Regions from separate parts of the Paraburkholderia sp. EG287B genome, predicted to be linked through region 2. Evidence: riboswitches for the same ligand, from Rfam matches in the RefSeq annotation. Region 2 holds a riboswitch; each other region holds the start of a gene.

Region 1 (9,615 bases), on a different contig from region 2:
TCGTCGTCGTGCACGTAGGCGTTCGCGACGAGCGCGTACTGATGATCGCCCACCACGCGCGTGGTCGCGTCATAGCCGAACAGGTAATCCACGGTCGCCGCCATTTCCGCCGCGCCCTTGTAGCCGTGACGCTTCACGCCGTCGATCCACTTCGGGTTCACCACGCGCGAGCGGATCACGCGCGCGATCTCTTCGTGCAGCGGACGAATCCGCGGCGCAGCGGGATTGCTGTGGTCCGCGTGATAGAGCGCGGGCTGCGCCTGCGAAAAATGCCGCGCCGCCGCGGCCATGCCGCCCTGGAACTGGTAATAGTCGTTCGAGTCGAGCAGGTCGTGTTCGCGGTTGTCCTGGTTCTGCAGGACCACGTCGAGCGACGCGAGACGCGCGCGGAACGCCTCGCTCGCCTCATCGCCCGCGCTCTTTTGCGCGTAGGCGTAGCCGCCCCACGCCTGATACGCGTTCGCGAGATCGGCGTCGGTCTGCCACTGGCGATGGTCGATCATCGACTGCAAGCCCGCGCCGTACGCGCCGGGGCGCGCGCTGAACACGCGCCAGCCCGCGCGGCGGCGCGCCTCGTCGGCGGCCATGCCGTTCGCGACCAGCGCATCGCGCTCGCGCAGCACGCGTGCGCGCAGCGGGTTCTGGTGCTCCGGCTCGTCGAGATCGGCCACTGCCTGCACGGCGGCGTCGAACAAATGCATGACGTTGGGAAACGCGTCGCGGAAGAAGCCCGATACGCGCAGCGTCACGTCGATGCGCGGCCGGTCCAGCGCCTCGACCGGCATGATTTCGAAGTCGGTCACGCGCTGGCTGCCGGCAGCCCACTTCGGCCGTACGCCGATCAGCGCGAACGCCTGGGCGATGTCGTCGCCGCCGGTGCGCATCGTCGCCGTGCCCCAGACCGAAAGCCCCACGGCGCGCGGGTAGTCGCCGTGCTCCTGCAAATGCCGCTCGATGAGCTGATGCGCCGATTTCATGCCGAGCGCCCACGCCGCCTGGGTCGGAATGGCGCGCGTATCGACGGAATAGAAGTTGCGGCCCGTGGGCAGCACGTCGGGACGGCCTCGCGAGGGCGAACCGCTCGGGCCCGGCGGCACGAAGCGGCCTTCGAAGCCACGGCGCAGCTGGCGCAACTCTTCGGGGCCGCAGGCGTCGAGGCGCGGCAGCACGTCGTCGCGCAGGCGCGCGAGCACCCGGGCCGCGTGCGGCAGCGATGCAGGCTCCGCATCGCTTCGTTCGCCTGAGCAAATGTCTTCGATCAGCGTGGCCGCCAGCATTTCGAGGCGTTCGCGCGTGTCGCCGGCATGACGCCATGGCGTATCGCTCACCACAGCGAGTTGCGGCGGACGCGGGCCCTGCCACGGCGCAGCCCAATCGACCGTAGCCGGATCGACGAGGTGATCGATACGCAGGTCGCGCGCGAGCGCGTCGATCAGGCCCGCGTTTGCGCCCTGCCCGTCGCCGCATGCGTAGCGCCCGAGCGCGAGCAGCGTGTCGCGCCGCTGCTGGCCTTGCGGCGATTCGCCGAACGTATGCAGGCCGTCGCGAATCTGCGCTTCCTTCAGCTCGCAGAGGTAAGCGTCGGCGCGCGTGAGCAATTCGTCTTCGCCCGCCTGATCCTGCGGCGCGGAAACGCTCAATTCCTCGTGCAGCCGATGCTCGATGATCGTCGCGAGGATGGTCTTGCGCAGCAGCTTGGCGCGGCGCGGGTCCACCATCAATGCTTCGTAATACTCATCGACCTGACGTTCGAGGTCTTGCAGCGGCCCGTAGTTCTCGGCACGCGTGAGCGGTGGCATCAGGTGGTCGATGATCACGGCCTGGGCGCGGCGCTTGGCCTGGCTGCCCTCGCCCGGATCGTTGACGATGAACGGGTACAGATGCGGCAGCGGCCCGAGCGCCATGTCGGGCCAGCAGGTGTCGGCGAGCGCCACGCTCTTGCCGGGCAGCCACTCCAGGTTGCCGTGCTTGCCCACGTGCGCGATGGCGTCGATGCCGAAGGTCTCGCGCAGCCAGAAGTAAAACGCGAGATACGCGTGCGGCGGCACGAGTTCGGCGTCGTGGTAGTTCGCGTAGGTGTCGTCGCCGCGCGAGCGCGACGGCTGGATACCCACGAACACCTGGCCACAGCGCCAGCCCGCAATCATGAAGCGGCCGCGGCGCACCGTGGGGTCATCCTCCGGCACGCCCCAGCGCGCGATCAGCGCGTTTTGCGCCTCGGCGGGCAGTTGCGAGAAGCGCGCGCGGTAGTCGTCGAGGGAAAGACTCTGCCATGCGGGACGCAGCGCGCGGGTGTCCGGATCGTTGGTCACGCCCTGCGTGAGGATGCGCATGAGCGCGTCGCCGGCTGCGGGCAGATCGGCCACGCGATAGCCTTCGTCGCGCAGCATGCGCAGGATGCCGACCACCGAGGCCGGCGTGTCGAGCCCCACGCCGTTGCCGATGCGCCCTTCGCTCATCGGATAGTTCGCGAGCACGAGCGCGAGCTTCTTCTCTGCATTCGGCAGGCTGCGCAGACGGCACCACCGGCGCGCCAGTTCGGCGACGAAAGCCACGCGTTCGGCGTCGGGCTGATAGCGCACGACATCGACCTGCGTCTCCTTGCAGTGGTACGCAAGGCCCTTGAAGCTGATCGCACGCGTAATCACGCGGCCGTCCACTTCGGGCAGTGCGATATGCATGGCGATGTCGCGAGAATTCAGGCCGTGATTGTCCTTCACCCAGTCTTCGCGATTGCCGCCGCTCAGGATCACCTGGAGCACAGGCGCGTCGCCGGCGAGCGCGATCGGTTCGGGGTCATCGAGCGATGAAGCCGCGAATGCCGTGGTATTCAGCACGAGCGAGACGTCGTGTTCGGCCGCCAGTTGGTCGAGCACGTCGCGGCTCAAGGCGTCCTTGAGCGACGTGATCGCAAGCGGCAGCGGGTTCAGGCCGCGCGCGAGCAGCGCGGCGATCAAGGCATCGAAAGCGGCGGTGTTCGCCGCCTGCAGATGCGCCTTGTAAAACAGCAGCGCGACGACCGGCGCGCCGGGTTGCCAGCGCGCGCGCCATTCGTCGATGGTCGCGACATCGCGCTGCGGGCAATAGAGTGCGGCGGCCGGCAGCGCGACGGGCGGCGCGGGCTCGCTGCCCCAGTCGAACGCGCGCCACGCGAGCGCACGCAGGAACGATTCGGCGTTGGCCGCGCCGCCTTCGCGCAGATAACGCCACAGCAAGCGGCAAAACTCGGGCTCGGCGCGGCTCTTGGCGATGAGATTGGGGTCTTCCTGCAAGTCGCCCGAAAACATCGCGAGCAGTTGTCCGCGACGCCCGGCGAGCGAGACGACCTGCTCGATCCCATAAGGCCAGTACGTTTCGCCGCCCAGATGATCGACCACCACCACGCGCGCGTGCTGCAAGACGTCTTTGACGTAGAAGTCCACCGACGCGGGCTGGCGCAGATACGTGACGTTCGCGAGCCGCACGCCCGGAAAACCGGCGGGCAGACGCGGCACCACGCTCGCCAGCAGCGCGAGCGTGGTGTCCGCCGAACTGAGCACGACGATCTCGGCGGGCTGCTGGTCGATCCGGATAACGCCTTGCGTGTCGTCGACGAAACCGCCCGGCGTGGTGCGCAGCAAATGCATGGAACAGCCTCGTCTAGCTCGGCGCGATCACTTCGCGGCCGCGGTCTGCAGGTTCGCCAATGCGGTATCGAAGGCCGCTTGCAGCGTCGCGCCATCGAGGTCTTCGCCGATCAGCACGAAACGGCTCGCGAGCGGCTGTGCCGCGCTTTCCTGCGCGTTCCAGCGGCGGTCGAAATAGCTGTCGAAGCGACGGCCCACGCCTTGAATCACGAGGCGCATGGGCGCGCCCGGCAACGCGGCAAAGCCCTTCACGCGATAGATCGTGTGCGCATCGACGAGTTGTTGCAGCGCCTCGATCACGCTTTCGCGCGAAGCGGCAGCGCCTGACACCACGACCGAATCGAACTCGTCATGGTGATGATCGGGATCGTCGGCGGAACCGTGATGGTCGTGCCGCAGATGAATGCTCTCCTCGGAGGCCGCCTCGAGCCCGAGCAGCGTATGCAGATCGAGCTTGCCGTGCTGCGCGCGCACGATCTTCACCTGCGGCGGCAGTTCTTCGCGCAGTTCGGCGATGAGCGCGTCCTGGTCCGCAACGTCCAGCAGATCGGTCTTGTTGAGAATGACGAGGTCGGCCGCCGAAAGCTGGTCTTCGAACAGCTCGTGCAGCGGCGACTCGTGATCGAGGTTCGGGTCGGCGCGGCGCTGCGCGTCCACGGCCTGCGGATTTTCGGCGAACTGGCCGCTCGCGGCGGCGGGGCCGTCCACCATGGTCACGACCGCATCGACGGTGAACGCGTTGCGGATCGACGGCCAGTTGAACGCCTGCACGAGCGGCTTGGGCAGCGCGAGACCCGAGGTTTCGATCAGCACGTGATCGACATCGCCGCGGCGTTCGAGCAGTTTCTCCATCACGGGAAAGAACTCTTCCTGCACGGTGCAGCAAAGGCAGCCGTTTGCGAGTTCGTAGAGCTGGCCTTCGGTTTCGTTGCCGTCTTCGTCGCAGCCGATGCCGCAGCCACGCAGGATTTCGCCGTCGATGCCGAGTTCGCCGAATTCGTTGACGATGACCGCGACGCGCAGGCCGCCCGCGTGCTGAAGAATGTGACGCAGCAGCGTGGTTTTACCGCTGCCGAGAAAGCCCGTCACGATCGTGACCGGAATCTTGCGCATTTGCATGAAGTGCTCCTTCGGCGCCAGGCCGTATCGAGGGGCATGGTGCGTCGCGCCTGCCGTTCGTGCGGGTGCCGTGTTGCGCACACGCGCGTATCCATGGAGACGCTGTCACGCGCAACGATGCAACAACCTGCAGGGGACGAACGACCAGAAACGCACCCGGGCCTCGCCCGGCTGACGCATGAAAATCACGGACCCGGCACCGCATCCCCGCAGCGCGAATCCCACGTATCTGGCCGGTATCCGGACTGACGAAACACCGCTTCGCCTTCCCGCGCGAGCGGCCTTGCGGCCGGCTTGCACAGTGGCGTGGACTGCGTAAAGCATGGAAGCGGTTTGCGGCATTCGTGCGAACGCCGCGCTCGTTGTACCGTTGCGGGTGCAGTTCAGGTTGGCCATGCCCGAGGCGGGATGGCTCCCTGATTCCCGTTTAACTGCGCGTGCATTATGAATCGCGCGCGCGAGCACCAGAGTGCGTGCGAGTGTAGGCGCGGGGGGCCTGCGCGTCAAGGAAGGCGTGGGAAGCCGCAAAAGCGTGTGCTATCGTAGCGCGCATCCGGCGCCTGCTGGAACGCGACGCTTTTGCTCGTTTTGCCTCTGCGGTCACGCCTTCGATCGACGCTCTCGCCGTGAATCCTGCCGAACATCGCGCCTCGCGCGCAGCCTCATTCGAAGCCACGCCGGAGCCCGCGCAGCGCGTGCCGCCGCTTGCGCTCGGCATCGGCTGCCGGCGCGGCGTGACGCTCGCGCAGGTCGAAGCCGCAGTGCGCGCCGCGCTCGGCGCGTGGCCGCTCGACGGCGTAACGGCCGTGGCGACGCTCGACGCCAAAGCCGGCGAACCCGCCTTGCAAGCGTTTTGCGCGGCACACGCGCTGCCGCTGCAGACGTACACGCGGGAGCAGCTCGCCGCGACGCCGACACTGGCGCCGCCCTCCGCCGCCGCGCAGGCGCAGTTCGGTGTGGACGGCGTGTGCGAGCCCTGCGCGCGTCTCGCGGCGGGCGGCGCTCCGCTCGTGCGCGGCAAGCTGGCGCTCGACGGCGTGACGGTCGCAATCGCAGGCATTCTGCAAGATCACGAAAACGCGGACGCGAAAGCGCCGCCACCAACCCACTCCCGACGATGAAAACCGATCCCGAATCGCACCAACGCATGACGCAACGCCGCCGCGAAGGCCACGAGAAGAAGCAGGCCGCCGCGACGCACGAAAAGGGCCTGTTGATCGTCAACACCGGCAATGGCAAGGGCAAGAGCACGGCCGCATTCGGCATGGCGGTGCGCATGCTCGGCCACGGCATGAAGCTCGGTGTCGTGCAGTTCATCAAGGGCGCGCTGCACACGGCCGAACGCGATTTTCTCGGCAGCGTTGCGCACTGCGATTTCGTGACGATGGGCGACGGCTACACCTGGAACACGCAGAATCGCGACGGCGACATCGCCACCGCGCGCAAGGGCTGGGACGAAGCGAAGCGCATGATCGAGAGCGGCGAGTACGCCATGGTGATCCTCGACGAACTCAACACGGTGCTCAAATACGAGTACCTGCCGCTCGACGAAGTGCTCGGCGTGATCGCGTCGCGTGCGCCGCACGTGCACGTGGTCGTGACGGGCCGCCATGCACCCGACGCCCTGATCGAAGCCGCCGACCTCGTCACGGAAATGCGCCTCGTGAAGCATCCGTATCGCGAGCAAGGCGTGAAAGCGCAAAAGGGCGTGGAGTTTTGAGCGCATGAGCGCAACGGTTGCCTGCCCCGCGCTCTTCATCAGCGCGCCCGCTTCGGGCCAGGGCAAGACCACGTTCACGGCCGGCCTCGCACGGCTGCACCGGCGCGCGGGCCGGCGCGTGCGCGTCTTCAAGACCGGGCCGGATTTTCTCGACCCGATGATCCTCGCACGCGCGAGCGGCGCGCCCGTGCTCTCGCTCGACCTGTGGATGGTGGGTAAAGAAGCGTGCCGCGCCCTGCTCGCGCAGGCCGCGCGCGAAGCCGACCTGATCCTCATCGAAGGCGTCATGGGCCTGTTCGACGGCACGCCGAGCAGCGCCGATCTCGCGACTGAGTTTGGCGTGCCGGTGGCCGCCATCGTCAGCGCGAAGTCGATGGCGCAGACCTTCGGCGCGATCGCGTTCGGCCTCGCGCGCTTTCGGCCGGAGGTGCCGTTTCATGGCGTGCTGGCGAACCGAGTGGGCTCGCCGCGCCACGCCCAGATGCTGCAGGAGGCGTTGCCCGCCGACGTGCGCTGGCTCGGGCATGTCGCGAGCGAAGCGACGATGGCGCTGCCCGATCGTCATCTCGGCCTGCATCAGGCCGCGGAGATCGACGACCTCGACGCGCGCATCGAACGCGCCGCCGACGCGCTCGCGCAAACCGCGCTCGCCGAATTGCCGCCGGCAGTGGCGTTCGCCGATCCTTCGCACGACGAAGCGATGACGCGGCGGCTCGAAGGCCGTCATATCGCCATTGCGCGCGACGCCGCGTTCTCGTTTCTCTATCCGGCGAACATGGCGTTGCTCGAATCGCTGGGTGCGAGCGTGAGTTACTTCTCGCCGCTCGCGAACGAGCCTGCGCCCGCCGGCGCCGATGCGGTCTTTCTGCCGGGCGGCTATCCCGAGCTACATGCTTCGACGCTCGCGCACAACACGCGGAGCGCGAATTCGTTGCGCGCGCATGTATCCGCAGGCAAACCGCTCGTCGCCGAATGCGGCGGCATGCTCTATCTGCTCGACGCGTTGACCGACGTGGAAGGCACGCGCACGCCGATGCTCGGCATGCTTCCGGGCGAGGCGGTCATGCAAACGCGCTTCGCTGCGCTCGGAATGCAGCAGCTCGACGGCGCGCATGGCGAGCTACGCGGCCATACGTTTCACTATTCGCGTGTTTCCACATCACTCGCACCCGCGCTCACGGCACGCCACGCTCAAACTGGCGCGCCCGGCGAGGCGCTGTATCGGCACGGCTCGATCGCGGCCACCTATATGCACGCTTACTGGCCCTCCAACCCGGCTTTCGCGGCCGCACTCTTCCATGGCACAGCCCTTTGACGAAGCCGAACGCGCGGCGGTCTACCGCGCGATTTACGAGCGCCGCGACATGCGGCACTTCGCACCGGGCCCGATCGACCCCGCGACGCTCGCGCGTCTGCTCGACGCCGCGCATCACGCGCCGAGCGTGGGCTTCATGCAGCCGTGGCGCATCATGCGCATCACGGACCATGCGTTGCGCGAACAGCTGCATGCGACGGTCGAGCGCGAACGCATCGCGACCGCCGATGCGCTGGGCAAACGGCGCGACGAGTTCATGAAGCTCAAGGTGGAGGGCATGCGCGATTGCGCCGAGGTGCTCGTGGTCGCGCTGATGGATCGCCGCGAAGCCCACGTCTTCGGCCGCCGCACGCTGCCCGAGATGGACCTCGCTTCGGTGGCGTGCGCGATCCAGAACATGTGGCTCGCGGCGCGCGCCGAAGGCCTCGGCATGGGCTGGGTGTCGATCTTCGACGTCGACGAGGTACGCGCCCTGCTCGCCATGCCCCCCGGCGCCAAGCCGGTGGCGATACTGTGCGTGGGTCAGGTCGACGCGTTCTACCCGCAGCCGATGCTAGAAATGGAGAAATGGGCCGAACGCAAGCCGCTTGGCGAATGCGTGTTCGAAAACCGCTGGCCGCATGACGAGCCGGCCAGCGTGGCCGAAGCGGCGCCGGACGCAACGCCCGGCGCCTGACGCCCGCTCACGCCTCGCGCGCGTAGCAGACGGCCTCGACGTTGTTGCCGTCGGGATCGATCAGGAATGCTGCGTAATAGTCGGGGCTGTAATCGGCACGCACGCCGGGCTCGCCATTGTCTTTCGCGCCTGCGCGCAGGCCCGCTTCATAGAAACCAACGACCGCCGCGCGGTTCGCCGCCGCGAATGCCACGTGCACGCCGCGCGGCGCCAGCGCGGTGGCGGCGGATATGGCGTGCAGCCAGAGTTTGGGCTCGCCGGGCTGGCCGAGCCCCGCGTAGGAGTCGTCGCGCATGCACACCACGACGCCTGACGGCGCGAGCAGCGCCTCGTAAAAACGCACGCTTCGTGCGAGATCCTGCACGCGCAATCCAATGTGATCGAACATGAGCGACTCCCGTGATGTCTGCGCGCAACCGTTGCGCCAGATTCTGGAGCCAGCATAGCGCCTCCGCGTTCGGCGCGGCCTGGGAAAAGTTGCCCTGAACTACTGCGGATTGACGGGTGAGACGGAGAGCACTTCCGGCATGCCCGGCGCCTGCTCCGCCGTGCCGGCGCTGGCCGGAGCCTTCAGCTTGACGCGCCATTGCGGCGCGCCCGCGTACGGCAGCCGCGCCAGTGCGCCCGCCACGAGATACGGCACGGCCTCGCGTGCGTCGGCGTTGCGGTCGCGCTTCACGGCGCTCACCTTGTAGACCTCGCCGCCTTCGGGCAACGCGAAGAAACGCAGCGTCAGCGTATGCACGTAGGGCCGCCCGAACCACGGCAACGACGGCCCCTCGGCCGGCGCGCAGCCGGCGCCGCAATTGCTATTCACGACTTTCACCTCGGCGGGATGCGTGTCCCACGCCACCGAGACGAGATAGCGCGCCGCCTCGGGTGCGCCTGCCTTGAAGCCGCGCTGCGCGAGACCGTCGCTCAGCAACGCCTGGTACGGCAGGATCTCGCCCGCATCGGCCTGGGCGGGGGTTGGCGCAAAACGGTAGAGCGCGGGCTGGCTGGTCGCCGCCGCAGCGGGCAGCGCACCCGTGGCCGCGACGTCGGTCGTCATGCCCGCGCATCCGGCGAGGGCGACGAGCATCGGCAGGAGACAGATCGACAGCAAGGTCTTCACGAAACACTCCATCGGGTGGCCGCCGGCATGGGGCCAGCGGCATTC
Region 2 (9,615 bases):
CATTCCGATTGCCCCATTCCCCCGCCTTCCGTTTGCGGCGCGCCGTTGTTGAACGACTGCCACGTGATGATGACCGATGCGCCGCAGTTGTTGATCAGGTCGATGTAGTCGAGTCCCAGTCTGGCATTTTTCCCGCGATATTCCCGGTCGACGCAGTCCGTCGAAAGCTCGCTCGGTTCGAAACCAGGTGAGGCGGTGGGCGCCGCGCGATCGCCGGCGGCATTGGCCGTGCCATGCACCAGAAGGATCAGGAGCAGGACGGTAAGCTGGCTGTTAGCCAGATTGCGGGAAGCGCTCATTGCGTCACCTCGCTTTCGGGTACCGATCACCGTCAGTTAGCGTCCCGCAGAAGCAGGCGTCAAGCGTGGGGCGCTTCCGTACGTGGGCAAACAAACAGTGTCGCCCGCGAGCCGTAAGTCCTTACTAAGGAATTCGAAATGAAGAAGACGATTCCTGGGATCTTCACAAGGCCTGCACCTGCACTGCCGGTCCGGGCGCGCCGCCCACGCTCGGCGCGATCACGAGATATCGTCGGTGATCGGACACGCCCGGCGTGCCGGGCACGACGACCTGTCGAATCTGCCCCAGCGTGTTGACGATCGCGGAGCCGGCCGGGTTGGCCTTGAAGCTCGCGAGGACGTCGATGCGGCCACTGCCGTCGGCGTGGTCCGAAAGTCCGAGGAAATACGGCTGGCCCGCCTGCAATCCCGTCACCGCAGCCTGCAGCACCTGCAGCAATCCCTGATCGAACAACGCCACCGAAGTGGGCGCAGCGCCACGATCGGCCGCGGCGTCACCCACCGGAACCAGCATGACGTGCGTGGCCTCGCCCGCCGCGCCGAGCGGCTGCGTGTTGGCCGTACCGTCGCCTTCCGGCACGGCGTCCGGCACGTACGCCACGGCTTGCGGCGCCTGGCCGACCGGCACCGTGGCGACGACCTGGTTGGTCAGCGTGTCGATTGCCGTCAGCGCATCGCCGTTTTCGAGGCCCACGTAGACACGCGTGCCGTCGCCCGACGGCCAGATGCCGTGCGGCAGGCTGCCAACCGCAATGGTCGCCACCTGCGAGAAGTCGTCGGTACGGAACACCTTGATCTGGTTCAGGCCGCCCACCGTCACGTACGCAAACATGCCGTGGGCGTTCTGCACGATGTTCACATGATTGGTGATCGGCCCCGTATCGAGCGTTTTCAGCAGCGCAAACGGCGGGCGGGCGTCGAACACCTGCGTCTTGCCCACATCCTTCAACGTGAACCAGACCTGCCGGCCATCCGGCGTCGCCGCGATGTTCGGGCAGAACGGGCTCGCCTGTGTGACGCGGGCCACGACCTTGTGATCGGCTACCGAAACGACATCGGTTTCCGGGTTGAACGACGAGCAGATATACCCGTACTTTCCATCGGGCGAGAAGATCTGCATGCCCGGCCCGGCTGGCACGACAATGCGCGTCTTCTCTTCGAAGGTCTTGCCGTCGAGCACATCGACGTAATTCTCACCGCGCACGGTCACCCACACCTCCTTGCCGTCGGGTGTGAAGAAGGCCTCGTGCGGGGAGCGGCCCACATAGGTCACGTGCTTGACCGCATTGGTTTGCGTATCGATGAAGCTCACCGAGTTCGAGCCGATGGAGACAATGGCCAGCATGCGGTGATCGGGAGAAAAGCCCATCCCGTGCACGAGCAACTGACCGTGATAGAGCGGGCTGAAGTTGGCCGGAGTCGGTTCACCGAGGCGGATGACACCGACCAGACGATTGGCCGCGGGGTCGATGATCGACACGGTGTTCGAAAACTGATCAGACGAATAAACGCGGTCCCGATGGCTCACCGGAATATCGGCGGCCGCGAGCGAACCGGGGACCTGCCCCGCCTCGGCGAGCGTGGCGGCGGCAAGCGCGACGGCGGTCAGGGCCGCGCCAAGCATGGCGTTGGTTTTCATGACGTTGTCTCCTGCGTTTTGATGCGAGTGGGTCAGTGCGACATCGGCGCCGGCGCCGGGTTCGCGTCATGCACCGCGAGGCGCATGGCAACGATCTCCTGCTGTTGCTCGACCACGATCGCCTGGGCGATCCGGCGTAACTGTTCGTTGTGTCCATGCCGCAGTTCCGCCATGGCCATATCGATGGCACCCTGGTGATGGGGAATCATTGTTGCGACGAAATCGCGGTCGATGTCGCCCGTGGGCCTGGCCGCCATCCCCGCCATCATCTTCGTCATGGCGGCGTCGTTTTCAGAGAGAAACGAGCCTTCTTCACTATCGCGAGACGATCCCGCGTCACCCGACGACGCGGCGCATAGACCGGCCAGGGAAAGCACGGCCGCACCGCTCACCGTTGCCCGCAAAACGAGTCGAATTGCAGCGTTCATGACGTCCCCTCCGTATCGGTCGAATCCCGTTCGACGAGAAGGCAAACAACGGACTCGCCGATTTACTCCATGCCTGGCGAAATTGAAGTGCGGATCGACGAACCGCGAAACGTTGGCAAACGCTTCCCGACTCACGAGCCTCGCGCGGGCCGGGTGGAATAACTTCCTTGATAGCGCGTTCGCCCCGTGACATTCGCGTAAGCGGGCGTACCATCATTGCACAGCGCATGAAGGTCGCACGCGCGGGCCCGACCGATTGATCTTTTGCCGGGCACCGCATAGCAGATTAGCCGCGTCGCCGCGGTGAGGAGCGCTACATGGCCACGAGCATTGGGCTTCACGATCAAGCGCGGCAGCTGTTGCCGTTTCGCGAGTCGGTATTGGCGATGCTCGGCGTCGCGTCGGTTTCGATGCTGATCGCGCTCGACCAGACCATCGTCGGCACCGCATTGCCCCGCATCGTCGCGGAGCTCAAGGGCTTCGAGCTTTATGCATGGGTCGCGACGGCCTACATGCTTGCGTCGGTCATCACGATTCCGATCTTCGGGCGTCTGGGCGATCTGTTCGGCCGTAAACCCTTCATGCTCGCAGCGATCCTCCTCTTCACCCTCGCCTCGGTACTCTGCGGGATCGCGACCAACATGCTGTTTCTCGTGCTCGCGCGCGGCCTGCAGGGCATCGGCGGCGGCATCATGATGGGGACGGTATTCGCGACCGTCGCCGACCTGTTCCCCGATCCGCGGCTGCGCCTGCGCTGGCTGGTGTTCGTCTCCTCAGCGTTTGGCCTGGCGAACGTGGTCGGGCCAACGCTCGGGGGCATGCTGACACAGCACGGCAGCTGGCGCCTCGTCTTCTTCGTCAACGTGCCGGTGGGCGTGGTAGCGCTCTTCTTCGTGAATGCTTTCCTGCCGCATCTGCACCATGCCCGCGAAGGCGCGCGGCTGCGTCTCGACTGGCTCGGCGCGTGCGTCGTCGCCGTCACGTTCGGCGCGCTGCAGCTCGCCATCGAGCTTTTGCCGAGGCAGGGCTGGACGACTTCGACGATCGTGCTCGCGGTGATCGTGCTGGTGTGTTCGCTGACGCTTTTCTTCTGGGAAAAACGCATGGGCTATCCGATCATCCCCGTGGACATGCTGCTCGACCGCAAGCTCGGTCCGCTCTTCGCGATGTCGGTGCTGGGCGGGTTTGCGTTGTTCTCGCTCGTGTTCTATGTGCCGCTGCTGTTCCAGGGCGGCTATGCGATGTCGCCGCGCGCCTCGGGCATGCTGATCACGCCGCTGCTGCTCGGCACGACGGTCGGCAGTTTCGTGAACAATCGCGTGGTCACGCGCATCCGGCGCGCCAACGCGATCCTCTACGTCGGCTTCGCGTTGTCCGCTTTCGCGAGCCTCGCGGTGGTCGTGCTGCGAGGCAACGAGCCGCATCTCGTGTGGATGGCGTGCATGGGCGCGAGCGGCCTGGGGCTGGGCCTCGTGGGCACGAGCCTCACGGTCTGCTCGCAGCAGATCGTCTCGCGCGACCATCTCGGCGCCGCCACGGCGATGCTGCAATCGCTGCGCACGTTCGGCGGCATGCTGGGCACGGCGATGACCGGCGCACTGCTCGGACATGTTTACACCATGGGCGTGAATCGCTCGCTCGACTCGTATCAGGCGACGCAGTGGTTCAAGTCGTTTGCGAGTCCCGAACTGCTCGTGGACCGCGCCGACCAGGCCGCGCTGATCAGCCGTCTCGTGAGCGCCGGCCATGCCGGCGATGCGATGATGAATTCGGCGCGCAGCGCGCTCGTGGACTCGATCCACATGGGCCTCATCGTCGCCGCCGTGGCTGCGCTGGCCGGCCTGTGTCTCGCGTGGTTCGTGCCGCCCGTGCAGGTCGGTTATCTCGAGGCGCAGCCGTAAATGAACGACGCAAAATATTTCACCGGTACTTCATTTCCACTACCGTTTAACATCTGCGTAATAAATTAGTAATTAGGGAGTAATCGACGGTAAGCATAATTCGCCGCCGTCAGTCACAAATAATCACACAGCATCAATCACGACGACGGAGCCCTCAGCATGCCCGCTTCACGCCATCGAATTGCACTGCCGGTCTACCTGGCAGTGCTCACCAGCGTTGCCGCGCTGACCGCCTGCGGAGGCGGCAATAGCGATCCCGCCACCACTGCCGCCATTCCCGCGCCGCCTGCCGACCTCGGCTCCGTGGACAACGCACCGGTTATGGCGCGTTCAGCGGCAACGTGATCGTGGCCATGGACGCGACCCAGGGTGGCTTCAACGCCGCCGACACCTGGCGCAACGACATCGCCGGCTCGGGCAAGCTCACGCTGCAGGGCAGCGGCACACTCACGCTCGCGGGGAACAACAGCTACACGGGCGGCTCGCAGGTGAGCGGCGGCGTGCTCGCGGCGGCGTCGACCACGGCCTTCGGCAACGGCGACGTGTACGTTGGGTCCGGCGGCGGCGTGGCCGTGGCGACGAGCGCACCGTTGACGGTGGCGGGCAAGTACACGCAGCTCAACGGCACGACGCTCGAACTCGACATCGACGGCAACGGCGGCGGACGCCTGCGCGTGGGCGTCCAGCTCACGGTGGCGGGCGGCACGCTGCATGTGAAGTTCGTGAACGGCTATACGCCGAAAGCGGGCGACTCGATCGACGTGATCGACGGCAGCGGCGCATCGGTGAAATTCGCAACGGTCACGGTGGATGGTTTCAAGGCCACGCCCGTTTATTCTTCGACCGGCGTTTCGGTGAAGCTCTCGGCTTCGTGATGTAGTCACTCAGCAAAGCGGCCCCGAATCGCGATGGTTCGGGGCCGTTTTGCGTGTGAATCAGAAGCGATGCCGGATGCCCGCCGCCACGAGCACCTGGTTGCGGCCGGCCGACGGGTCGCAGGTGTTGATCATCGCAAACGCACCGGACGACGCGCGCTGATAGACCGCCTCCGTATACACGTCCGTGCGTTTCGACAGCTGATAGTCGGCCTGCAGCGCACCTTGATGCCAATGTGCGGAGGTCGCGCCCGTATAGGCATACATGCCCGCCAGCGAGAACGCGGGCGTCACCTGCCACAGCGCATTCACTTCGTAGTTGCTGAAGGCGATCGACGGCAGCGGCACGCCGCCATCGGCCTCGCTCACACTCGTATGAATGGAACGTGACCAGGCCGCGCCGAGCGTCACGTCGCCGAGCGCGTAGCTCATGCCCGCGCCAATGGTGTCTTCGCGCTGCACCGCGACCTCGGTCGGCACGAGGCCCGCACCCGGCAGCACCGACGTGTCGTACGCACCCACCGAAGAGGCACCGCGTCCGTCGATGTGCATCCAAGCCACGCCGGCGCTGAACGGGCCGCCCTCGTAATGCGCGCCGAAGCCGTAGGCGCGGTTTTGCGCGAAGCGCCCCGCCGCGTTCGAAAACGCGTACATCGCGCCGGCGCTGAAACCGCCGTATGTGGCGCTCGCGAACTTCACCGCATTCGAGGCGAGCCAGGAATTGTTGGCGTTGTCGTTGTCGAACGGATGGCCGAATGCCGTGCCGCCCGCGCCGCCCGTCAGCGTGAACGGGGCGAAGTAGTCGTGCATCGTGTCGTACTGGCGGCCCAGCGTGATCGTGCCAAATCGTTCGGATTGCAGACCAACGTAGAACGGATGGTCGTTGAAGGCTTCGCCGGAGGTGACCGAGAAACCGCGCTCGAGGCGAAAGATCGCGGCGTTGCCGCCGCCGAGATCCTCGCTGCCCTGCAGGCCCCAAAAACTGCCGTCGATCAGGCCCGAGCCTGCGCGATACTGGCTGCGGCCCGCAACGTCGCTGACATAGTCGACGCTAGCGTCGATCTCACCGTACAACGTGACCTGCTGCGCCGAGGCGCCAGCGCCTGTGAATGCCAACGCCGCCCCGCCGAGGGCGGCCAGAATGTGCTTGTTCATGAGTCTTCTTGTTTGTGCTTGTAAAGAATGCATGGACGAGCGCCGTCAGCCCTCGCTTGGTGCGGCGAGGTGCCCCGACGTCGTCGTTAATCCGTCAATATCCAGCGTGCTTTTGAACAGCGAACGCCTGGTGGCCCGTGAGCGGTCTACGCCGCATCAGGGCCGGTGGTGGTGGCCGGATTGGCCCGCTTTTCCAAGGTGGGAGGGTGTGCATTGACGGCTCCTTGGGTTACGCGCCCGGGAATGAGTCGTGAAATAAACGTAGCGAGGTCTGACTTCTGGCTCGATTGACAGCCAGTCACAGTGGCGCGACCGCGCCGGATTCTCACCGGCTTCCCTGCTGCGTTTCGCTCGTGCAGCGCCTACGCGCGAAAAACAGCTGCAAGGATAGCGTAAGTTGCGGGAGCGGCCAAACCGGGTGTTTTCGCCACACGACACACGTCAAAGGTTGACGCGGCGAATGCGCGGCCATTACCCTTGCGCGCTGATGGTTCCCGGCGACGGGATCAAAAGGGAACGCAGTGCAAGACTGCGGCTGCCCCCGCAACTGTTAGCGGCGAGTCCATGCCAGAGCGTGCCACTGGGAAACCGGGAAGGCCGGCAACGGACGTCGACCCGCGAGCCAGGAGACCTGCCATCAGCCGAGTCCAGCAGCCGCAGCGGGCGGGGATCCCCAATGCGCAAAAGCACCGCCCACGCGGCGATCGCCCGTTGCACGGACAGCCCGTTTTTCAGGAGCTGTTTCCAGCCACCGCATCATGAAGTTTCGCCAATTCGTATTGACTTCCGCCGCGCTCGCCTGTGCGTGGCAAACCGCGCATGCCGCCGACGCATCGCCGACCCAGACACAGCAGCAAGCCGGCGACGGCACCACGCTGCCCAATATCCTCGTCGTGGGCGACGCGCAGCATCTGCCGCAATCGTTCGACCAGCGCTACGCGAGCACCCAGGTGCTCACGCGCGAGGACCTCGACCGCGTCTCCCCCGCCGACCCCAGCATCGCGCAGGCGCTCGCCACGCTGCCCGGCGTCACCGTCTCGCAGACCGGCGGGCCGGGGTCGTACACGGGGGTGAGCATCCGCGGGTCGTCGGCCGACCAGGTGGCCGTGTTCATCGACGGCATACGCATAGGCTCCGTCACCACGGGCACGGCCGAATGGGCCGATCTGGCGACCGCCTCGTTCGACCGCGTCGAAGTGATCTCGGGCCCCGCAGCCTCCTCGTTCGGCGCGGATGCCGTGGGCGGCGTCGTGCAGCTCTTCACGCGTCATGCGTCGAACCAGCCGAACCAGACCACCGTCTCGTTCGGCGGCGGCTCGAACAAGACCTTCGACACGCAGGTGCGCACCTCGGGCACGATCGGCTCGACCGGGCCGCTTTCCGCACTGAGCGGCCTCACCTACTCGCTGGGCCTGCACGACTACAACACGGCGGGCATCGACGCGACCCAGCCCTGGGCCTACGGCCACGAAGACGGCCGCAACCCGTACCACGCGCAGAACCTGGACGCGCGCCTTGGCTACGCGCACGACAACTGGTCGATCTCGACCTTCGCGCTCTACCACCGCTCCGATCTCTCGTTCGACAACGCGGGGGGCAACGACCGCCAGCGCGACAACCAGCTCACGACCGGCCTCGCGTTCCACCTCGACATCACGCCGACCACGCAGTTCGACCAGTCGGTGGGCTACGCGACGGACCGTCAGTTCCTCTATTCGAACGACCCGACGATCCCGACCGACGAGATCGACTCGACGCGCTTTTCCACCTCCACGTCGATCACGCATCAGGAAAGAGGCCACACGCTCTTCGGCATGCCGCTCGACGGCGAGACCAAGCTCGCCTACGACTACACGCGCGAGATGGCGTTCCTGCCGGTGGATGTGCCGGGCGGCCTGCCGGCGCGCAACGATTCGGCCGTGTCGATGCATCAGTCCACCACGCTCGGACCCGTCACGCTGTTTCTGGCGGGGCGGCACGAGATCGTGCAGGGGCAATCGGTGAATACGGGCAACGTCGCACTGTCGTGGGCGATCACGCCGGTCTACACCGCGCGCGTTTCGTACGGCAACGCGTTCCGCCTGCCGACCTTCAACGACCTCTACTATCCGGGCTACTCGAATCCCAACCTGCTGCCCGAACGCAGCGATTCGGTCGAAGCCGCGCTCGACGCCACCACGTCGATCGGCACGTTCACGGCGGCCGTGTACGACACGCGGGTGCACGACCTCATCACGTACAACTCGCAGACCTTCCTGCCCGTGAACGTGGGCCGCGCGCACATTCAGGGGCTCGACCTCTCGTACAAGGGCACGCTCGGCAAGTCCACGCCGGTGAGCCTCGCGGTGGGGATCCTGAATCCGCAGGACGTGACCGACCAGACCTGGCTCAATCGCCGCCCGCGCCAGACGGCGAGCCTGAGCGTGGATCACACGTGGGACGAGTTCCAGCTCCACGCCCTCAGTACCGGCGTTTCGCTGCTGTATAACGGCTCGACGTTCGACGACCAGCTCAACACGATCTACCTGCCTTCGTGGACCACGGTGAGCCTGCGCGCGTCGTACAAGGTCAATGCGCATCTCGCGCTTTCGGCCACGCTGGCGAACGTGTTCAACCGGCAGTACGTGACCGCATACGGGTACAACACGCTGGGGCGCACGGCGTTTGGCAAGGTGACCTATACGTTCTGAGCGTTGCGTGCGAGCGGGTGCGTTCAAGCGTTTCGCGCGCCCGCTCGCCTAGCCCTCGCGCTTCGGCCGCCGCACCGCGCGAATCTTCCCGCTGTTGCCGCCGCCGCAGAAAAACTGCTCGCCGCCATCGGACTCCAGCCCCGAAACGGCGGTCCCCGGCGGCATGTCGAGCTGTTCCAGCACTTCGCCCGTGCCCGGATCGATGCGCCGCAAGTCGCTCTCGTCGCCTTCCCAGGTGCCGTGCCACAGCTCGCCATCCACCCACGTCACGCCCGTGACGAAGCGGCTCGATTCGAGCGTGCGCAGGATCGCGCCCGTCTGCGGATCGACCTGATGGATCTTGCGCTCGCGATACACCCCGACCCAGAGCGTGCCGTCTGCCCACGCGAGTCCCGAGTCGCCGCCGCCTCCAGGCGCGGGAATCGTGGCAAGCACGCGGCCCGTTTCAGGGTCGATCTTGTGGATGCGGTCCTCGGCGATCTGAAACAGATGCCGGCCGTCGAACGCCGTGCCCGCGTGTGCCGCAATGTCGATCGAGCGCTGTGTCTGGCCGCTCTGCGGATCGAGCGACGCGATGCGCTCGCCCACGGCGAACCACACCTGCTTGCCGTCGTACGAGACGCCGCCC
Region 3 (9,615 bases), on a different contig from region 2:
CTGGGCGAGCGTTTCCTTCTTTTCGGTAACGAGCGCGGCGAAGCGCTGCACGATCTCGCAGCGCGCTTCGAGCGGCGTTTGCGCCCACGCGGCGAACGCGCGGCGCGCGGCGTTCACGGCGCGCTCGACCTCTTCGGCGCTCGCGGCGTTGCCGCTCCACACGGTCTCGCCCGTGCCGGGGTTGCGCGAAGCGAACGCGGGGCCCGAGGCCGCGCACCATTGCCCATCGATGTAAAGCTCGTTCATGGTCATCCCTGTTTTTGCTTTGCTGCCGGGCCGAGCACGCGCACCGGCTCGCCCGCCGCGACGTTCAGCGCCGCCGCTTCCGTGGCGCTCAGCGTGAACACGCCGTCGTGCACGACGCCCGGCGCGAAACCCACGCGAAAATCGCCGAGCGACGTATTGGATACGAGGGAGCGCACGCCCTCTTCGGCATGCGCCTCGCCGATCTCGACCGGCACGACCACGCTGTCGCGCACCGTGCGCAAATCGCCGATATGGCATTCGAGCACCGGGCCCGCGTCGAAGATATCGACGTGATTCTCGTAGCGCAGCCCCTCGGCTTCGAGCATGCGGCGTGCGGGAATCGTGTCTGCATGCGTGAGGCCCACGCAAGCCTGCGCTTCCTCGGGCAGCAGTTCGACGTACACCGGGTAACGCGGCATCAGCTCCGCGAGGAACGACTTGCGCCCGTGCGAGCTGAGGTAGTCGGCAGCGTTGAAATCGATTTGATAGAAGTGCGAGCCGACCGCGCGCCAGAACGGCGACGTGCCTTGCGCGTCGAAATGGCCGCGCAATTCCGCGCACAGGCGCTCGGGAAAGCGCTCACGAAACTGCGCGATGAACATGAAGCGCGAGCGCGACAGCAGGCTGCCCACCCCGCCCGTACGATAGCGCGGCGAAAGAAAGAGCGAGCACACTTCGGCGTAGCCCGTGAGATCGTGCGAGATATTGAGCGCGCGCATGCGCGTCCAGATGCCGAGCTCCTGGCTTGCGTGCACCACGGTGCTCACGCGGTAGTTGTAGAACGGCTGCTCCAGGCCCACGGCCGTTTCGATGCCGCAAACGCCCGCCACGTCGCCCGTGGCCGTGTCTTCCATCACGAAGAAGTAGCCCGCTTCGCGTGGCGCGGCCTCGCCTGCGAGCGTGCGCCGCGCGCGCTCGATGCGCGCCTTGAGCGCCTCGCGGTCGGGCTTGAAGGTGGTGAGGCCGGGGCCCGTTTCCTGGGCGAGCGCGACGAGCGCGTCCACGTCGCCCGTTTGCACGACGCGTACCACGATCATTGTGCGTCTCCCATATAAGCGTCCTCTGTTTGCGGGGTGGCGCGATACAGCGGCGCACAGCGCACCGGCTCGCCGTCCTGCACGCCGAGCGCGGCGCGCGCGCTCGCGTCGAGCGGCGCGATGATGCCGGCGCCCTTCTCGCTTTCGGGCAGCGTCGCGAGCACGCAGCGGAACTCGCCCGCATGCTGGCTCGCGACCAGATACGCCGCGCCCTCTCGATTCGTTGCGAGCGCAACTTCACGCACCGTGCGCGTCTCGCTTCCAGCGACGGAAGCCGTGCGATCGACCTGCGCGGTGAGCACCGGACCCGCATCGAAAATATCGACGTAGCGGTCGGGCTCGAAGCCCTCTTCCAGATGAATTTCGTAAGCGAGCAAGGCGCTCGGATCGGGCTCGCCGAGCACGCGCTGCGCGGGCTCCGGCAGCAGCGGCACGTAGAGCGGATAAGCCGGCATCACCTCGGCGATGAAGGTACGGCTGCGTCCGCCCGACGCCAGTTCGATGTCCTTGAAGTCGCGCCCGAAGAATTTGCGCCCGACGGCCTCCCAGAACGGCGACACGCCCTTGTCGTCGGTCACGCCGAGCAGCAGCGTGAACACTTCAGGCGTGAAGCGCCGGCGGTTCATCGCGACGTACATCATGCGTGCGCGCGACATGAGATGCGCGGCCGCGTCGCCGCGCAGCGACGGCTCGATGTAGAAGCCTGCGAGGCGGCTCTTGCCCGTGAGTTCGTGCGACATCGTCAGCGCGTGAATCTTGCGGTTCACGTGCAGCTCGCGCGACGCGTGAATCAGCGCGTCGTTGCGAAACGCGTAGAACGGCTCGGCGTAGCCGGCCGCCGCCACGATGCTCGAGGTGCCGACGAGCCGCCCCGTGGCGGAATCTTCGAGCACGAACAGATAGAACTCCTCACCGGGGAAGTCCACGTCCGCGCGAAACGAATCTTCGGAAAGCGCGATGCGCGCTTCCAGCGCCGCGCGGTCGTGCGGCAGCGAATGCAGCACCGGCTGCGCGGTGCGCGCCATGTGGGCGATCGCGTCGAGATCGGAAAGCCTGGCGGGGCGAACGAATAGCATCGTCGATCCTGTGTGTGCGCTGGGTTGCGGCTGGGTTGCGATTTAGCGTGCGCCGATCACGTCTGCGCAGGCCTGCTCGAAGCGCGCAAAGCCTTCGTCGAGGTCCGCTTCGGGAATGATGAGCGAGGGCGCGAAGCGCAGCACATCCGGCCCGGCAATCAGCATCATCACGCCGCGATTCGCGGCCGCCCCGTTGAAGTCCTTGGCGCGGCCCGCAAAGCGCGCGTTCAGTTCGGCGCCGATCAACAGCCCCTTGCCGCGCACTTCCTTGAACATGTCGAAGCGCTCGTTGAGCTTCGCGAGCTTGCCGCGAATCGCTTCGCCGCGCGCACGCACGCCAGCCAGCAGCGCCGGATCGCTCACGAGCTCGACCACCTTGCCCGCCAGAGCGGCGCCCAGCGGATTGCCGCCATAGGTCGTGCCATGCACGCCCACCTTGAAGTGCGCGGCAATCGCTTCGGTCGTGAGCATCGCGCCGATCGGGAAGCCGTTGCCGAGCGCCTTGGCGGTCGTGAGGATGTCGGGCGTGACGCCCGTATCTTCGTAGGCGTAGAAGTGGCCCGTGCGGCCCACGCCCGTTTGCACTTCGTCGAAAATCAGCAGCGCGCCGTGCGCGTCGCACGCTTCGCGCAGCGCGCGCAGGAACGCGGGATCGGCGGGAATAACCCCGCCCTCGCCCTGCACCGGCTCGACGATCACGGCGCAGGTCTGCGCGCCGATGGCGCGCTTCGCCGCTTCGATGTCGTTGTACGGCAGATGCGTGATGCCGCCCGGCACGGGGCCAAAGCCCTCCGAATACTTGGGCTGGCCGCCCACGCTCACGGTGAAGAAGGTGCGGCCGTGGAACGACTGCGTGAACGAGACGATCTCGAACTTGTCGGCGCCGTGCCGATCGAACGCCACGCGGCGCGCAAGCTTGAGCGCCGCCTCATTGGCCTCCGCACCCGAGTTCGCGAAGAACGCGCGATCGGCGAACGTGAGCGCTTCGAGCTGGCGCGCGAGGCGCAGCACCGGCTCGTTGGTGTAGCCGTTGCCGATGTGCCAGAGCTTGCTGCCCTGCTCCTGCAGCACGCGCAGCAGCTCCGGATGCGCATGGCCCAACGACGTCACGGCGATGCCGCAGGCGAAGTCGATGTAATCGCGGCCCTCGGTGTCCCACACGCGCGAGCCGACACCGCGATCCGGCACGAACGGCGCGGGCGAGAAACACGGCACCATCACTTCGTCGAAGGTCTTGCGGCTCACAGTCTGGTCGTTCATGGCGATTCCTCTTTTACTCAGTGCGTGTCGAATTCGGGGTCGGTGTGCGTTGGGGCCGTGCCCTTTCGCTCAGGTGGCGTTGCATGGGACGGGACTAAGCGCTCCAGCGCCAAGCCCGTCGACACCTGTGCAGTGTAGGCAAGCTGCGCGCAAACGTCTTGCGCAGGCGCGACGCGTTTTTTCGTACGGAACCTGCAAGGTCCGGGCGCTTGCTGCGCCGCGGCCAGCTTCACTGCACTTCCGGCGGCTCGACGAGCGCGCCCGCGCGCGGTTCGGCGGCGGCCCCGCCGTGCTGGCGCTCGATCCAGTTGCGGCGGTCCTCGCGCGGCGTCACGCCGAAGCGCTCGCGGTACGCATTCGAAAAATGCGCCGCCGACGAAAACCCGCACGCGAGACTGATCTGCACCACCGACTTGCTGGTGCGCTGCAATTGCGAGCGCGCCTTGGCAAGGCGCAGGCCCAGGTAATACTTCGACGGCATCGCGCCGAGGTACTGGCGAAACAGCCGCTCGAGCTGCCGCCGCGACACGCCCACGAGATTCGCGATCTCGTCGGTCGTGAGCGGGTCCTCGATATTCGCCTCCATCAGCTTGAGCGCGTCGTTCAGGCGCGGGTGCCGCTCGCCGGGCGCGGTCACGAATGGAATGCGCTGGCGCTCGTCGCCGCTGCGCAGCGTGCTGGCGCCCAGCGCGTCGGCAATGCGCTCGGCGAGTTCCGGGCCATGGTCGCGGCCGATCATCGCGAGCATGAAGTCGAGTGTGGCCTGGCCGCCCGAGCAGGTCGCGCGGTCGCGGTCGATTTCATAGATGTGCTGCGTGACGATGGTGCGCTCGAACTGCTCGGCGAACTGCTGGAAGGTTTCCCAGTTTGCGGCCACGCGGTAGCCCTGCAACTGCCCCGCCATCGCGAGCCACCAGATGCCGTGGTGAATGCCCGTGACGAGTGGCGTGCGCTGCCCCACACGCGCGAGGCTCGCGAGAAAGAGCCGGTAGTCGGCGAACTGCTGGTAGCGCTCGGTCACGACGATCAGCCAGTCGGCTGAAACGGCGTCGCCGAACGCGCAGTCGGCGGGCCACTGCGCGCCACCCGCGAGCGGCACGGGGCGGCCGTTCCACGAGCACATCTGCCAGCGGTACAGCGCGCGGCCGTCGATCTCGTTGGCGAGATTGAGCGCGTCGACGATCGGGCCCACGCCCGACATCGAAACGGGCGGCAGCGCGACGATCGCCACCTGGGTCGTGCGGCTGGCGCGCGCGAGCGGCACCTGGCCCCCGGGCGCGGCGGCCGGAACTGAAGCGGAAGGAAGAGCGGCGGAACGGACCATCGGCAAGACGCGGCGCGAGACTGAACGCGCCGCTTACTTGAGACTGCCGGAGAGGAACTGACGCAAGCGATCGCTCTTCGGCGCGCCGAGCACATCGGCGGGCGAGCCCTCTTCCTCCGTGCGCCCCTGGTGCAGGAACATCACATGATTCGAGACGTTGCGCGCAAAGCCCATTTCGTGGGTGACGACGATCATCGTGCGGCCCTCTTCGGCCAGCTTTTGCATCACCTTGAGCACTTCGCCCACGAGTTCGGGGTCGAGCGCCGAAGTCGGTTCGTCGAACAGCATCACGTCGGGATGCATCGCGAGCGCGCGCGCAATCGCCACGCGCTGCTGCTGGCCGCCCGAAAGATGCGACGGATATTGCTTCTCCACGCGGGGCGCGAGGCCCACTTTCTCCAGATACTGCCGCGCGCGGTCCTCGGCTTCCTTGCGCGGCACGCCGAGCACGTGGATAGGCGCTTCCATCACGTTCTCGAGCACGTTCATGTGCGACCAGAGATTGAAGTGCTGGAACACCATCGCGAGCTTGGTGCGGATGCGCTGCAACTGCTTGTGGTCGGCCACATCCAGGTCGCCGTTGCGGCCCGCCTTGGTGCGCACGGCCTCGCCGTCCACGACGATCTCGCCGGCGTTCGGCTTCTCGAGGAAATTGATGCAGCGCAGGAAGGTGCTCTTGCCCGAACCGCTCGCGCCGATGATGCTGATCACGTCGCCCTTCTTCGCGTCGAGCGAGACGCCCTTGAGCACCTCGTTGTCGCCGTAGCGCTTGTGGATGTCGCGCGCGACGAGCTTGCTATCTGAGGATTGCGTCTGAGCCAAGATGGTCTCCAGTTTCCGGTGTTCCAGTGAATCAGCGGGTGCGCACGGCGAGATGGCCGAGCCAGCGTTTTTCGGCGCGGCGGAACGCGGCCACCAGCACGAACGATACCGCACAGTAGATCAGCGCCGCGAGGCCGAACGACTCGAACGAGCGGTAGGTGGCCGAGTTGGCGTCGCGCGCGACCTTGAGAATGTCGGGCACCGTCGCGGTGAAGGCCACCGTGGTCGCGTGCAGCATCAGGATCACTTCGTTACTGTACAGCGGCAGTGCGCGGCGCAGCGCCGAAGGCAGGATCACGCGCCAGTACATCGTGAACGGGCTCATGCCGTAGGCGCGCGCCGCTTCCACTTCGCCGTGCGAGGTCGCGCGGATCGCGCCCGCGAAAATCTCCGTCGTGTACGCACAGGTGTTGAGCGCGAACGCGAGCACCGCGCAGTTCAGGCCGCTGCGGAAGAACGCGTCGAGCAGCGGCTCCGAACGGATGAACGCGAGACTGTACACGCCCGTGTAGATGAGCAGCAACTGCACGTAGAGCGGCGTGCCGCGAAACACGTAGGTGTAGAAACGCACCGGCAGCGAGAGCCAGCGGCGGCTCGAGACGCGCGCCACGGCGAGCGGCACCGCGCACACGAAGCCGAAGGCGACGGAGATCACGAGCAGCCACAGCGTCATCGCGAGGCCCGAGACATGCTCGCCGTCCCAGTAAAGGAACGCGCGGCCGAATTGCTGGATGATTTCGTTCATGACGGCCTTTTCCTCACAGTTGCGCGTGACGCACGCCCACCGAATAGCGGCGTTCGAGCCAGACGAGCGCGAAGTTCGAGAGCGTGGTGATCGCGAGATAGATGAGCGCCGCGATCACGAGGAAGAAGAACAGGTTGAAGGTGCTGCGGCCCGCGTCCTGGGCGGCCTTCACGACATCGGCGAGACCGATGATCGAGACGAGCGCCGTCGCCTTGACGAGCACCTGCCAGTTGTTGCCGATGCCGGGCAGCGCGAACCGCATCATCTGCGGAAAGAGGATGCGGGCGAACACGCGCGCCCCGCTCATGCCGTAGGCGTGGCCCGCTTCGAGCTGGCCGCGCGGCACCGCGAGAAACGCGCCGCGAAAGGTTTCGGTGAAGTACGCGCCATAAATGAAGCCGAGCGTGACGACGCCGGCCACGAACGGATCGATATCGATCTGCGCCATGCCGAGCGCGTCGGTGGCCTCGTTCACGCCGATCTGGATGCTGTAGAAGAGCAGCAGCATCAGCACGAGGTCGGGCACCGAGCGGATCAGCGTCGTGTAGGCGGTCGCCACGGCCGCGAGCGGCCGGTTGAACGAGAGCTTGGCCGCCGCGCCCGCCAGGCCGAGCAGGACAGCCACGCCGAGCGAGAGGAGCGAAAGTTCGATGGTCTGGATCGTGCCGGCGAGCAGCACCGGGCCAAAGCCGTAAAGGATCACGCGCGTCTCCGGAACAAAGTTGTTTTGTCGTTTCGGGCGGCCTCGCGCGGCACGTGGGCGCCGCCGAAACCGATGAACTGGCGCGGATCGTCTCAGTGCAAAATGGATTGCTCAAACTAGCGCGGCGCGGATATTGCAGTGCAGCATTGCCGCGCGACGCGTCGGCGCGTGCGGATCAGGCCCGCACAGCCGCGGGCGCGATGCTTTTGAAAGGCGGAAAAAAATGCCCCGGCACGCGAGGCGCGCGGGGCATTTACGCAAGTTTGGGGTCGCTTTTTCGATAGGCGCGCGGCGTGCGCGCCGCGACCCGGCGGAGCTTACGCGGCGCGCGTTTGCGTGCCGCGTGCGCTGCCCGCACGGGCGTTCGCGCCGAGCAGCTGTTCGGCGAGCGCGCCGAACAGCAGGCCGATCGTGGTCCAGAGAATGAGCTGCATGCCGATCGACACCGTGCGGAACTTCCACAGCAGCACGGCCGGGAACGCGGCGGGCACCTCGTTGATCGTCGGCAGCGCGAGCTGGACCGCGCCGATCACGACGACGAACAGCACGAGCGCCACGATCGAAGCGTTCCAGACGCCCAGACGCGGCACGAACGCGGCGCGCACCTTGAGCGATAACACCGACACGGCGATCGAGATCGCGATCATCAGGAAGAAGAGCCCGGTTCGATAGCCGATCGTCTCCGGGTCGCCGACCGAGGGCGGATTCGACGGATACTTGATGTTCGGCACCATGTAGATCGCGACGAACGCCGCGAGCGCGAGCCAGGCCGAGAGCGCGCGCGGCGAAAGACGCCCCGCGCGGCCATTCGCATACGCGAAGACGAGCGCAAAGAGCCCGCCGATCGACGCGCCATAGACCATCACGCCCGTGAAGAGACCGAAGCTCGCCTGGGTCTCGCGGCTGACGATTTCGGGCTCGGGCGCTTCGCCCTTCGCGGCGTCCGCTTTCTCCTCGAAGGAAATCGCCTGATCGACCTGGGGCTCGCCCGCGATCTTCGCGAAGCCGAACGTGAGGAGTCCCGCGGCGATGCCTGCGAGCATGCCGCGTACCAGCAACTTGCCAACCATGTTCAGCTCCCGGTCAGTGGCAGGGGAAGCCGAGCAGATGGCGGCCGTCGTGAACGAACTCGTGGACGTACATGCCCGGGAAGATCGCGGTGGCGCCCTGCTCGGCGCCCACGAAGTACAGGGCCAGCAGCAGCATGAGGCCGCCGAAGATCGCCCAGGGCAGGATCTCCCGCAGCGGAATGGGCGCCGGCGCGGCCGGTGCGTGCTGCAAGGGGAATGTGGTTTCGGACATGCTGACTTCTCCTGGGGTTACGCGCCCCGCTAGTCGTTGAAAGAGTGGTTCACGACGCGCAGGTCTGACTTCCGTTGCTTCGATGTTTTCGACGGCAACCAGTTACAGTGGCGCGACCGCGCCGGACTTGCACCGGCTTCCGCGTGTCGTGGAGCCTGTATTCTACGCGCTGCGGCGGCTGGCCGCGGCTCGAATGTCAGCCACAGAGTGGCGAAGCAAAAGGAGAAGCATGTCGACGACAGTCTGGCTGGTGAGCCATGCGGCCAATGCCGCGCTGCGCTCGGGCACGTTCCCGCACGAGCCTGACGTGCCTGTAGCGGGCGGTGACGCCGAAGCAGCGCTCGACGCGCGCGCACTCGAGGCGCTCGCCGCCTGGCGCGAGCGCTGGCACGTGCGGCTGGCCGGCGGTCATCGCCATGGCGAGGCGCCGTGCGCGCTCACGAGTCCCGCAGCGATCGCGCGCGCGAGCGCACGCGCGGCAGGCTTCGCGGGGGCAACGCCAGCTGACGCGCTCGCCGAAGCCGCCTTCGGCGCGTGGCAAGGCCGGCGCCTGACGGATCTCGCGCGGGAAGCGCCCGAAGCCCTTGCGGCATGGACGCGCGATCCAGGCTTCAGGCCGCCAGACGGCGGCGACTCGTTCGACGATGTCCGCGCGCGCGTCGGCGCCTGGCTCGATGCGCTGCCCGAATCGGGACACACCCTGATCGCCTTCACGCACTCGAGCGTGATCCGGGCGGCGATTCTTCACGCGCTGGGCGCGCCGTCGTCGGGTTTTCGCTCGATCGAAATCGCGCCGCTTGCCGTGACGGCGCTGCGCCGCTCGGAGCACGGCTGGGTATGGCTCGCAGCGATGGACTGAGACAGGGACGGCATTCCTTGATCTGCGTCCATGCGCCGCGAAACTACACGTATCAACGCGTTGACACACACCTATCCGAGGCCTAGCATCGGGACTGTATCAACCACGTAGATACACCGCGATCAGGTATGGACATCAAGCTCAACACGTTATTGGCCAGGCGGCTGATTCAGTACGAGGACGAAATGGCGATACAAACCCTGAAGCGTTGGGGAAACAGCCTTGCGGTGCGCATTCCGGC

What was found. A riboswitch is a leader RNA that binds a small molecule or an ion and turns the genes downstream of it on or off. The one in region 2 is predicted to bind cobalamin.
Region 1: linked by a shared signal. The riboswitch ahead of cobW (cobalamin biosynthesis protein CobW) and the one ahead of AB4Y40_RS24220 (porin) in region 2 are both predicted to bind cobalamin.
Region 3: linked by a shared signal. The riboswitch ahead of AB4Y40_RS03710 (CbtB-domain containing protein) and the one ahead of AB4Y40_RS24220 (porin) in region 2 are both predicted to bind cobalamin.

The regions. Positions count from the first base shown of each region.
Region 1 covers NZ_JBFRCG010000012.1:109,918-119,532, reverse strand. Annotated here, with positions in the region: gene cobN (cobaltochelatase subunit CobN) at 1-3,626, opposite strand, end outside; gene cobW (cobalamin biosynthesis protein CobW) at 3,654-4,745, opposite strand; cobalamin riboswitch at 4,959-5,229, opposite strand; gene AB4Y40_RS22690 (cobalamin biosynthesis protein) at 5,372-5,866, shown strand; gene cobO (cob(I)yrinic acid a,c-diamide adenosyltransferase) at 5,863-6,465, shown strand; gene AB4Y40_RS22680 (cobyrinate a,c-diamide synthase) at 6,470-7,780, shown strand; gene bluB (5,6-dimethylbenzimidazole synthase) at 7,764-8,456, shown strand; gene AB4Y40_RS22670 (VOC family protein) at 8,464-8,844, opposite strand; gene AB4Y40_RS22665 (DUF4136 domain-containing protein) at 8,944-9,570, opposite strand.
Region 2 covers NZ_JBFRCG010000013.1:81,875-91,489, reverse strand. Annotated here, with positions in the region: gene AB4Y40_RS24250 (hypothetical protein) at 1-299, opposite strand, end outside; gene AB4Y40_RS24245 (YncE family protein) at 463-1,938, opposite strand; partial or broken gene AB4Y40_RS24240 (DUF305 domain-containing protein) at 2,010-2,366, opposite strand; gene AB4Y40_RS24235 (MFS transporter) at 2,684-4,267, shown strand; gene AB4Y40_RS24230 (hypothetical protein) at 4,427-4,612, shown strand; partial or broken gene AB4Y40_RS24225 (autotransporter-associated beta strand repeat-containing protein) at 4,585-5,142, shown strand; gene AB4Y40_RS24220 (porin) at 5,203-6,297, opposite strand; cobalamin riboswitch at 6,544-6,678, opposite strand; cobalamin riboswitch at 6,769-6,951, shown strand; gene AB4Y40_RS24215 (TonB-dependent receptor) at 7,056-8,987, shown strand; gene AB4Y40_RS24210 (glutamine cyclotransferase) at 9,036-9,615, opposite strand, start outside.
Region 3 covers NZ_JBFRCG010000002.1:208,206-217,820, forward strand. Annotated here, with positions in the region: gene astD (succinylglutamate-semialdehyde dehydrogenase) at 1-246, opposite strand, end outside; gene astA (arginine N-succinyltransferase) at 249-1,283, opposite strand; gene aruF (arginine/ornithine succinyltransferase subunit alpha) at 1,280-2,359, opposite strand; gene AB4Y40_RS03680 (aspartate aminotransferase family protein) at 2,402-3,619, opposite strand; gene AB4Y40_RS03685 (GlxA family transcriptional regulator) at 3,849-4,943, opposite strand; gene AB4Y40_RS03690 (ABC transporter ATP-binding protein) at 4,977-5,765, opposite strand; gene AB4Y40_RS03695 (ABC transporter permease) at 5,797-6,510, opposite strand; gene AB4Y40_RS03700 (ABC transporter permease) at 6,524-7,213, opposite strand; gene AB4Y40_RS03705 (CbtA family protein) at 7,531-8,283, opposite strand; gene AB4Y40_RS03710 (CbtB-domain containing protein) at 8,297-8,515, opposite strand; cobalamin riboswitch at 8,555-8,700, opposite strand; gene AB4Y40_RS03715 (histidine phosphatase family protein) at 8,745-9,374, shown strand; gene AB4Y40_RS03720 (AbrB/MazE/SpoVT family DNA-binding domain-containing protein) at 9,503-9,615, shown strand, end outside.